DNA from 3 places in the Roseibium sp. AS2 genome. Region 3 is predicted to be linked to each of the others. Evidence: predicted binding sites of a transcription regulator. Region 3 holds the regulator's gene; each other region holds the start of a gene.

Region 1 (3,800 bases), on a different contig from region 3:
GAACGGCAAGGAACAGATGACCGGTGCGGATCAGTTCGGGCATCTCCCGGTAAAAGAACGTGATCAGCAGCGAGGCGATATGGGCGCCGTCGACATCCGCATCTGTCATGATGACGATCTTTTCGTAACGCAGATCGCTGTCGCGGTACTGGGAGCGGCTGCCGCACCCGAGAGCCTGGACAAGATCGGCCAGTTGCTGGTTGGCGACCAGCTTGTCGCGCCCCGCATTGGCGACATTGAGGATCTTGCCGCGCAGGGGCAGCACCGCCTGGTTCGAGCGGTTGCGCGCCTGTTTGGCAGAGCCTCCGGCGGAGTCTCCTTCCACGATGAACAATTCCGTGCCGTCCGCCTGATTGGCGGAACAGTCGGCGAGCTTGCCCGGCAGGCGCAGCTTGCGCACGGCGGTCTTGCGCGCCACATCCTTTTCCTGCCGCCTGCGCAGGCGGTCGTCCGCGCGGTCGAGCACCCATTCCAGAAGTTTGTTGGCCTGATTGGGAGAAGCCGTCAGCCAATGGTCGAAGGCATCGCGGACCGCGACTTCCGTGATGCGGGTCGCCTCGTTGGTCGACAGCTTGTCCTTGGTCTGGCCGACGAACTCCGGTTCGCGGATGAAGACAGACAGCATGCCGCCGGCCGACGTCATCACGTCGTCACCGGTTATGATCGAGGCCTTCTTGTTGTTTGTGAGTTCGCCATAGGCCTTCAGGCCGCGCAGCAGCGCATAGCGGAAACCGGCTTCATGCGTGCCGCCTTCGGGAGTAGGCACCGTGTTGCAGTAGGAATTGACGAACCCGTCACCCGCGAACCAGTTGACCGCCCATTCGACGGAGCCGTGCTTTCCGGCATTGTCGGTGCGCCCGGAAAAGACCTCGTCGACGACACGCCGTTCGGTTTGCAGACGCTCTTCGAGAAAGTCCCGGAGGCCACCGGGAAAATGAAAGACGGCTTCCGCCGGCGTTTCGTCTTTTTCCGGTATCATGTCGGGCGTGCAGTGCCAGCGGATCTCGACACCGCCGAATAGATAGGCCTTGGACCGGGCCATCTTCAAAAGGCGCGCAGGCTTGAAGTGCGCCCCCTTGCCGAAAATTTGTTCGTCCGGCTTGAACCGGACCTGCGTGCCGCGCCGGTTCTGAGTGTCACCGACCAGCTCGATCGGCCCCTGTGGCTGACCGCGGCGGAACACCTGTCGGTACAGCTTGCGGCTGCGGGCCACCTCGACGACGAGTTCCTCGGAGAGCGCGTTGACCACGGACACGCCGACGCCGTGAAGGCCGCCGGATGTCTCGTAGACCTTGCTGTCGAACTTTCCGCCGGCATGAAGGGTGGTCATGATGACCTCGAGCGCGGACTTGTCCTTGAACTTGGGATGCGGATCGACAGGGATCCCGCGTCCGTTGTCGGTAATGGTCAGATAGCCGTCGCTTGTCAGGCTGACATCGATCCAGGTCGCGTGGCCGGCTACGGCCTCGTCCATGGAGTTGTCGATGACTTCCGCGAACAGGTGATGAAGCGCCTTTTCGTCGGTTCCGCCGATATACATGCCGGGGCGCCGTCTGACAGGCTCAAGTCCTTCCAGGACCTCGATATCGGCCGCGGAATAGTCATCGGGCACTTCCACAGGTGCAACGGAACGTGCTTTTTGCGGCTTTGGAGCGGGCGGGTCTTGCGCAATAGGTGCGGAGACCGCCGCGTTGCCGGCAAATAGATCGTCTTTTGAACTCATTCCGTGTCGCCTGCCGTATCGCCTGTTGAATGCTGGGTACCGGTTTCCCGATGATCAGCGCTGTTACCTACACCGAATCGAGAGAGAGTTTGAAGGACAAAGATAGAACGGGAAAGGTTTTGAGCCAAAAGCCCCCGTTTTCAACAGACCTGAAGCGGAATTGTCGGCTCCGGCAACCCTTCGTCAACCCGGGCATGGTGTGATGAGCGGGAACCATCGGGAGAGGGGTTTATCGGAATGTGCCAATTCAGCAACACTTGCCGGCAGAGTCATTCGCGGCATGGCCGAATACATTCCATTGCCCATGTTCGGCCATTTTTGGCGGTCACCCGTTAACATGAATTAAGTCGGGCCATGCATGAGGGACCGCCTCGATCAGGGCGGCGCCTGAACCTAAAGACCCGGAATTGATCCAAGTTGGGCGCAAAGCAGCCCAACTTGGAACGAAATGATCGGCCATCTTGGGCCAAACCGGAAAACGACCCTGAAGGGCCTAGCCTGGCAGGGGTGAGAGACTTCAAATGCGCATGGCGCGGACAAAAAACAAGAGTGTCCGTCGGAAGGACAAGTCGTTGCCGACGGATAATTGTGTGACAGGGATGCTGAACAAAAGCACGATGCTTCGACGCATGGGCAAGGCCGGAACTGTGCTCGGCGCGTTGATCGTCATCGCACTTGCCGGACCGGCGGGTGCATTCGACGGCCAGCCGGCGCCGCACAGGACAATCGGTCCGGACGACCTGTCGCCGATGGAAGCCCTGCGCGCAGGGGCACGCCAGTACTATTCCGGCGACAAGACAGCCGCCCTCGGTTCGCTGCAATACGCCGCCGAGAATGGCGAGCCCATGGCCGCCTGGAAACTCGGCGAGATGTATGCCAAGGGCGACGGCGTCAAGGAAGACGACCTGAAGGCATTCAAATATTACAGTCAGATCGTGCGGGAACATGGCGACGACCGTCCGGATGCGCCGGATGCTCCTTTCGTTTCCAGTGCGTTCGTTGCACTTGGCTCCTATTACCTGGACGGCATAGACGGCGCCATCCCGAGAAACGAGGCCAGGGCAAGGCAGATCTTCACCCATGCCGCCTCTTATTTCGGCGATGCCGGCGCCCAGTACGAACTGGGCCGGATGTATCAGAGCTCAAATTATCGCATGGCCGTTCGCTGGTACAATCTGGCCGCTCTGAAAGGGCATGTCGGCGCCCAGGCACGGCTCGGGGAAACGCTTTACGCCATTGGCACGTCGGACAAGAAGAAAGCGCGCGGGCTGATGTGGATGACCGTTGCCCGTCAGCAGGCCCAGGGAACCGAGGCGGCGTGGATCAACACCATGCATGAACAGTATTTCGCCGTATCGCCGGAACCCGTTCGCCAGATGGCCCGTTCGCTGGCCGATGGCTGGCTGCAGCAGAACCGGCCGGACGTCCTCACCGCGCAGCAACTGCCTTCTCAATAGTCGTCACACCGTTCACAACCGGGGCCTGTCGGCTCCGCCCGGGAGCCCGGACGCACCGGCATGTGCACGGCTGAAATCCGCCTGAAGAAGGCCGGTCTCGAGCCGGGGCGCCGTCCAAGGTGTTTCGGGCGGGTGGTCGCCATCGTGCCCTGGCACCCGGCTGACCGGGCAGGGGGCATCGCTCAATTTCCACGATGTGTTGTTCAGGACCATGTCGCAGGTTGCCATGCGCATTCCGTCCGGACTTTTCAGGCAGATGGAATCGCCCAGCCCGTAGTCCGCGCCCTGGTAGCGGCAGGTGCATGAAACGTTCTGGGCAGCGGCGAAAGAGCCGCCATAAAGCGCGAAAACAACAAGCTGCACCGCGAACAGCAGGCGAAAGAAAATCGCCGGTCCAAGCGTGCCACGCCCGGCCAGCGCCGTCCTTTCAGGCGGTGCCGACCCGTATTGTCCGCATGTCGCGCGCGCGGACGTTGAGCGCTGTTGCGTTATCCCATGATCGCAAAAGCCTAGCACGGTCGCGGTCAACCGCAAGTCCAGGCGCGAAAATTCGAGCCGACGCAGGGTGTACTGGCATTTGTTAGGTTCTTCGACACCTCATGGGCAGCGTCAGGAAAAGC
Region 2 (3,800 bases), on a different contig from region 3:
AGAACGCGCTCGCGTTCTGCAAGACCGACCGACAGCCCCGTCGGGTTCGCAAAATCCGGCGACAGATAAGCGAATTTGACCCGGCCGCCCTGCTCCTGCGCGCGCGCCGCATAGTCGGTGACGTCCCGGTTCGCGCATGGATCGAGGCGGTCGAACCGGGGTTCGTAGGCGTTGAATGCCTGCAGCGCACCAAGATAGGTGGGCCATTGCACCAGGGCCGTGTCGCCCTCCGACAGGAACAGCTTGCCAATATAGTCCAGTCCCTGCTGGGAGCCGGAAGTGATCAGGATATTGCCGGGATCGCAGTCAACGCCGAGGGTGCGCATGTGGCTCACGATCCAGTCGCGCAACCGGGGACTGCCTTCGCTGACACCGTATTGAAGGGCCCGGCCGGCATCGGGTCCGCCGAGGATGTCCTGGTAGGCCTGCCTGAATTCCTCCGCCGGAAACAGATTCGGATCAGGGATGCCGCCGGCAAAGGAGATCACGTCCGGCCGGTCCAGGAGTTTCAGAAGTTCTCGGATTTCCGAGGCGCTCATCCGGCTGGCGCGCCGGGCATAGAGGCTGTCCCAGGTGGTCATGTTCGGCTCTTTGGCTGTTTTTGGTCTTGCTATTTAAGTCAATAATACTGACCTATCTATTTAGCAAGTGTCTCATTCTTGTTATTTTTTGTAATTTTATTGCGCTACAGGTTTCCGGTCGCAATTGCCGATGCCTCTGGAACCTGCGCCAGCAATCGCCTATCTGTTGACGACAAAGGAGAACGCCATGCCCCGTCTGGACGATACGCGCCCGTTCATCCCGCTCGACATTGCGGTTCTGACCGTGTCCGACACGCGCAAGCTGGAAGAGGACCGGTCCGGCAGCATTTTGGCGGAAAGGCTTGCAAAGGCGGGCCACCGCCTCGCGGACCGGAAGATCGTGACAGACGACGTGCCGGCCATCCGGAAGATCGCGAAGGACTGGATTGCGGATCCGGGTGTCGACGTGATCATTTCCACCGGCGGCACCGGTTTCACCGGCCGCGACGTGACGCCTGAAGCGATGGAACCCCTGTTCGAAAAGCGCATGGACGGTTTCTCGGAGGTCTTTCACCGGATTTCCTACGACAAGATCGGCACCTCGACGATCCAGTCCAGAGCCACCGGCGGCGTCGCCGGCGCCACCTATATCTTCGTGCTGCCGGGATCTCCGGGCGCCTGCAAGGACGCCTGGGACGGCATCCTGATGTGGCAGCTCGACTACCGCCACATGCCCTGCAATTTCGTGGAAATCATGCCGCGGCTCGACGAGCACCTGAAACGCGGCAAGCTGCGGGAGGCCTAGGCCCGGACAGGGCAAGCCAAGAGCCTGAGATTCCCTCAGGCGCCATTCGTTCGAAAGACGGGCAGTCCCCTCGCCGGGGCCGAGTGCCGGTTTCAGCCGTGCAGCTTGACCGCGACGCTCGCGGGGATGCGCAGCATGCCGACGCAAAAGCGTGCCAGGGACTGGCGGAACCGGGAGAGCACGCTGTCGTCTTCCGCATCACCGGACGAAACGGCAGCCGCTCGCAGAAACACCAGCCGCCCGCGCCCGATGCGCTTGGCGATGTCCAGGTCTTCCAGTTCCGGCAAAGGCCTGTGTCCGCCGAGCTTCTGATAGAAGCTGCGCGAGATCAGCAGGCCCTGATTGCCGTAGGGCATGCCAAGTAGCTGGGAGCGCAGGGCCGCAATGGTTTCGCTGATGCGGGCGCCAAAGCCGAAGGCTTCGTAGCGGAGGCGGAAACTTGCGGCGGTGCCGGGACCCTTGCGCGCACGCGCGGCTCTTTCGACAAAAGCCTGCGCCTCGTGATGCCAGCCGCTTTCCAGCAGCGTTTCGGGACGCAGGAACAACAGCCAGTCGCCACGCCTTGAAAGAGACACGCCATAGGCAAGGCGCTCGCTGCGCGGCGCGCCCTGGCGGCAGGCCCAGGTGCAGCCTGCGGCATCGGCGACCATGTCGGTGTTGTCGGTCGACCCGCCATCCACAATGATGACTTCGCGCACGACACCTTCCGCCGCCGCCGGTACCAAAGCCGAGAGGGCGTGCACCAGCTCGGTTTCTGAATTCTTTGTCGCGATGATGACACTTATCATGAGCCCGAGTTTTACATGAAAAATTTCAAAGTGCGAGAGAGTCCGCTTGTGAAAGCTCTGATTTAGGCTAATGTTCCCGCTATGTTCTTTTCTGATTACGGAACGCCTTGATGAATGCCTTCAGACACTCCCTGCCCGCGTCGCCAGCGGCAGAGCCTTCCGCATCGGAAGCCGCAAGGCTGGGTGAGGAGCGCCGCCGCGGCCGGGGGGCGGCTCTCAACAAGAGCGGGCGTTTCGAACCGGTTGCCAGAGAGGACTTCGACGACGGCTGGGACAGCCTTGACGACCTGCCGCCACTCAAGACGGAGATCCAGGAGGAGCGCGCGCGCACCATCATCACCCGCAACGAGTCTCCGGACATCTCCTTCGACCGGTCGATCAATCCCTACAGGGGATGCGAGCACGGCTGCATCTACTGCTTCGCCAGACCCAGCCACGCCTATATGGGCCTGTCTCCCGGGCTCGATTTCGAAACCAGACTGTTTGCCAAGCCCAATGCCGCGCAGCTTCTGGAACGCGAACTTTCCCGTCCCGGCTACATCCCGCGCGTCATCGCCATCGGCACCAACACCGACCCCTATCAGCCGATGGAGCGCAGTTACAAGCTGATGCCCGAAATACTGGAGGTTCTGGAGGCCTGTTCCCACCCGGTCGCGATCGTCACCAAGTCGGCCCTGGTCACCCGTGACATCGACATTCTCACCCGCATGGCGAAACGAAATCTGGTCAAGGTCGCGCTATCGGTGACGACGCTGGACAGGAAACTCTGCCGGGCAATGGAGCCGCGGGCTTCCGCACCGCACAAGCGGCTTGGTGCCATCAAAGCCCTTTCGGAAGCAGGCATTCCAACGTCCGTCATGATGGCACCGATCATCCCGGCGTTGACGGACAGCGAAATCGAGGCCCTGCTTGAGGCCGCGGCCGAACACGGTGCGGCGGAGGCCGGCTATGTCCTGCTGCGCCTGCCGCGGGAAGTCTCCGAACTCTTCCGCGACTGGCTGCTGCGCGAGCGGCCGAACCGCTACCAGCATGTGATGAACCTGATCCGGTCCATGCGTGGCGGCAAGGATTACGACGCCAAATGGGGCGAGCGCATGCGCGGACGCGGTCCCTATGCGGACCAGATAGGCAAACGCTTCTCGCTCGCCGCCAAACGTCTCGGACTCAACCTGCGCCGCAAGAAACTGAATTCGGACGACTTCGTCCAGCCGCAAAAAGGCGGTGTGCAACTGGACCTGTTTTGATCCGGCGACTTGCGGAAAGGCTCGGGTGTCTGCAGGTTTGACGGCATGCCACACACTCCGACCCTTTTCGATCTGCCGTTCCCCGATCAGCCGGACCTTGACATTGAACGCCGGCATGCCGCAGCGTTCGACGGATTTCTCTGCGGTGTGGACGAAGCCGGACGCGGTCCCTGGGCGGGACCTGTGGTCACCGCGGCCGTCATGCTGGACTATAACCGGGTTCCGAAGGGGCTGAACGATTCCAAGAAACTGACCGAGGCCCGGCGCGAGGCGCTGTTCGAGGAAATCGTTGCCAGTGCGCATGTGTCGGTTGCCAGTGCGTCACCTGCGACGATCGACCGGCTGAACATTCGCGCGGCAACCCTTTCGGCGATGGTTCGGGCGGTCACACTCCTGGCCGCCGTTCCAGCTTATGTGCTGATCGACGGGCGGGATGTTCCGG
Region 3 (3,800 bases):
GGCACCACCGAAGAGGACGCCTCCCTGGTGATTGCTCCCCTGTCCCATGGGGCCGGTCTGCACCAGATCGCGCAGCTTCCCACAGGCGCGGCCCATGTGCTGATGCCAGCGGGCGGCTTTTCCCCGGCTGTTGCCTTTGAACTGATTGAGAAACACAGGATCAGCAATCTCTTCACCGTCCCGACCATCGTCAAGCGGCTGGTCGAGGACCCGGCGGTGGGCCGGTTCGACCATTCCAGCCTGCGCCACGTCATCTATGCCGGCGCACCGATGTATCGCGAGGACCAGAAAAAGGCGCTTGAGAAACTCGGCAAGGTTCTGGTGCAGTACTATGGTCTCGGCGAAGTGACCGGCAATATCACGGTGCTGCGTCCGCAGGACCACTGTCTGGAAGACGGCCCGCAGACGCGTATCGGCACCTGTGGCACCGAAAGGACCGGGATCGAGGTTTCCATCCAGGACGAGACCGGCGCTATCCTGCCGCCACACCGGACCGGGGAGGTCTGCGTCATCGGCGCGGCTGTCTGTGCCGGTTATCTAGACGACGATGCCGCCAATGCAGCCTCCTTCCGAAACGGCTGGTTCCGCACGGGCGATATCGGCCACATGGACGCGCAGCGGTTTCTGTATCTGACCGGCCGAGCGTCGGACATGTATATTTCCGGCGGCTCCAACGTCTACCCCAAGGAAGTGGAAGAGGTCCTGCTCGCCCATCCGGCGATTTCGGAAGTCGCCATACTCGGTATTCCGGACCCGCAATGGGGCGAAGTCGGCCTGGCGGTATGCGTGACGGCGGATGGCGCCACACCGGATCCCCAGGACCTCACCGCGTTCCTGCAGGACCGTGTCGCCCGATACAAACTGCCCGCCCGCTATCTCTTCATCGCGCAGATGCCGACCAGCGCCTATGGCAAGGTCACGAAGAAACTGGTGCGCGACCATCTGGACGAGAAGGGTCTTCTGTGAGACGGCCCGCCCCGATCAGCCTCGCGGACATCCGGCATCCCGGACCCGCAGCCACGGACCGCAGCCCCGGCATGACCTGCCGCGCGGACCCGATCTCGCTTGAGCTTGACGGCGGCGCGCCCCTGATCGAAGCGCTGGGCAGCTTCGCCGACCAGAAGGGGTGCGGCTCCGCGGTGCTCGACCTCGGTGGACTGGCGCTGGCGCCTTTCGATTATGTCATGCCGGACCGGGCCATCGACGACCGTCACGCCGCCTGGTACAGCGACACGAGAACCTCCGGCGGCGCCGTTCTGGACGAAGCCGTGGCCATCCTCGGCTGGAAGGACGGTCAATGGTTTGCCCATATCCACGCATGCTGGCACGAAGGCGGCACCGGCCATCTCGGCCACTTGCTGCCGCAAACGCTGGCAACGGCCGAGGCCGCGCGGATCACGGGCTACGGCATTAAGGGCGCCAAATTCGAAGCCGCGGAGGATCCGGAGACCGAATTCACCCTGTTTCGGGTCAGACCGGACGACCTGCGGGCCTCGACCAGGCCTCACAACGCCCTCATCACCACCCTCGCGCCGTTCGCTGACCTGCATGACAGTGTGACAGCACTCGCCGCGGCTCTGGCGGAACCGGACTTTGAGGTTTTCGGCCTCGGCAGTCTCGCCGGCGCGGCGTTCCGGGAAACATCCCCGATGACCGGCCTGATATCGGAAATCCTTGTGCGGTCCGGCGCGGGAAAAACCGGCGACACGCCGCTCAGGCTTCCCGTACGTGGCGTCGATCTGGAGGGAGCCCTTCACCAGGGTATCGTGCGCCCCGGAACCGCACCGACACTTGTTACCTGCGAGCTCCTGATCAGGGGCACCGCAGTGCCGGAGTGACCCCTTGGGCGGGCGAACGTGCCGCCACGACCGGCGTGCAGGTTGATCAGGAACAGTAAGAGAACATTTACCCTTGCAGAACACAATGGGAACAGGTACCATGTTCTTGATTTGTACCAGCCTATTTCGCGGCCAGGGGATACCGACATGTTGACGCGCAAGCAGTATGAACTGCTCATGTTCATTCACGAAAGACTGAAGGAAACCGGTGTTCCGCCGTCTTTCGACGAAATGAAGGACGCGCTGGATCTCAGGTCCAAATCCGGCATTCACCGCCTTATTACCGCCCTGGAGGAACGTGGCTTCATCCGGCGCCTGCCCAACAGGGCCCGGGCCATGGAAGTGGTCCGCCTGCCAGACTCGATCGCGCCGGGTCTGGGCGCGCCGCGCGCACGCGGCAGTTTCTCTCCCGAAGTGATCGAAGGCTCGCTTGGCAAACCGGAGTTCACCAAACAGGTGGAAGAACCGGTGTCCGCCGGGACGGAAATCCCGGTCATGGGCCGCATTGCCGCCGGTGTTCCCATCGAGGCCATCCAGACCCACAGCCATTCGATCACCGTGCCGCAGGAATTGCTTGGCAAGGGGGAACACTATGCTCTTGAAGTGCGGGGCGATTCCATGATCGAGGCCGGCATCCTCGACGGCGACACCGTGCTGATCCGCCGGACGGATAATGCGGACAGCGGAGATATCGTCGTCGCGTTGGTGGATGAAGAGGAAGCAACGCTGAAGCGACTGCGCAAGAAGGGAGCCTCCATTGCGCTGGAGGCTGCTAACCCGGCCTATGAAACGCGTATCTTCGGCCCTGGCCGGGTCCGCGTTCAGGGACGGCTGGTCGCTCTCTTCCGCCAATATTGAGCGGCAACGCCAGACAACGCCCGGCAATGCCGCCGGTCAGTCCTTATCGGCACGCGCGGCGCGGCGCAGATATGCGCGCGTCACCGTTCCCTGCCTGTGCCATGGTCTCGGCGGATCCGGAATTGCGTAGATCACTCTGCTGATCACGGGAGCCCGGCCGTTTCGGTTTTGATCGACCGGAAGCGGTGGCGCTGGTGCCTCTGCTTTTCCATTTTCTCTTTCTTTTCCTTGCTGACCGGACATGCTCGCGCGTGGTCCGTCCGCTGACAGCCAGATGGAAACAGCGCCCCTGGAGGTTCTGACTTCCGGGCCAAGAACCAGTCGCGCACGGCAGTCTTCCTGCACGATCTGATCGCTCACGATAATATCCGCATACCGGCAATCGTCATCCGAAGCCTCCAGGGTTTTCGGCAAGGCGATGGCAACAGACCTCTCCTTTGTCCCGGTGCGCTCACCGGCAACCGAATAAGCGTGCACAACACATCCGAGCGGGTCGCACCGCCTTTGCTCCGAATTCATCTTGCGCGATCCAATCGCGTCCGGCGAAACCCCTTCGTACTGGAACCAGAGTTCCGTCAGGAAGGCGGACTTTCGACCGGAAAACCGTAGCAGACCGCCGTCATCACGCGCCGCGACACGACCGCCGGAGGCGGCGATCTGAATGTCCGGCGGACGCGAGTCGACGGCGATGAGGATTCCCGCCGCCAGCGGCAGCGCCGCGCACAGACGTGTGCGCCCGGGCAGCAGCAGCCCGGTGAACAGGGCGCAGAGCAACAGCAGCGCCGCCGCGCCGTCCAGCCTGCCTGTCACCCCGTCACCCGCATCGAGCCCGGCGGTGAATTCAGCGATCTTCAGGAGCACGGATACGCCGAACGACATGACGGCCAGAGGCAGTCCCGCCAGACCGAATGGCATCAGCACGAGGGCAAGCACCCCCATGGGCATGACCAGAAGCGAGAACACCGGCATTCCCAGCATGTTGCCAATCAGCCCGTAAGGGGCGACCCGTCCAAAATGATGCGCGCCGATGATCCCGGTCGCCAGACCGGCCACAAGCGCGGTGATGAACAGCCCCGCGCTCCATTTTGCCAGATGCGACATCAG

Evidence for each region. The regulator LexA, encoded in region 3, represses DNA repair genes until DNA is damaged. The targets are predictions, from matches to a motif close to TGTTCNNNNTGTGTTCNG.
Region 1: a site for LexA is predicted at 1,816-1,833, ahead of parE (DNA topoisomerase IV subunit B). Genes of this name have one in related genera too.
Region 2: a site for LexA is predicted at 2,186-2,203, ahead of WNZ15_RS00425 (PA0069 family radical SAM protein). Genes of this name have one in related genera too.

Annotation. Positions count from the first base shown of each region.
Region 1 is NZ_JBBMQN010000007.1:167,498-171,297, reverse strand. Features, by position in the region: gene parE (DNA topoisomerase IV subunit B) at 1-1,723, opposite strand, end outside; gene WNZ15_RS20285 (tetratricopeptide repeat protein) at 2,323-3,180, shown strand; gene WNZ15_RS20280 (hypothetical protein) at 3,193-3,708, opposite strand.
Region 2 is NZ_JBBMQN010000001.1:95,365-99,164, forward strand. Features, by position in the region: gene WNZ15_RS00410 (PLP-dependent aminotransferase family protein) at 1-581, opposite strand, end outside; gene moaB (molybdenum cofactor biosynthesis protein B) at 769-1,326, shown strand; gene WNZ15_RS00420 (glycosyltransferase) at 1,419-2,114, opposite strand; gene WNZ15_RS00425 (PA0069 family radical SAM protein) at 2,225-3,358, shown strand; gene WNZ15_RS00430 (ribonuclease HII) at 3,404-3,800, shown strand, end outside.
Region 3 is NZ_JBBMQN010000008.1:52,354-56,153, reverse strand. Features, by position in the region: gene WNZ15_RS21320 (acyl-CoA synthetase) at 1-966, shown strand, start outside; gene WNZ15_RS21315 (hypothetical protein) at 963-1,838, shown strand; gene lexA (transcriptional repressor LexA) at 1,986-2,696, shown strand; gene WNZ15_RS21305 (ComEC/Rec2 family competence protein) at 2,733-3,800, opposite strand, start outside.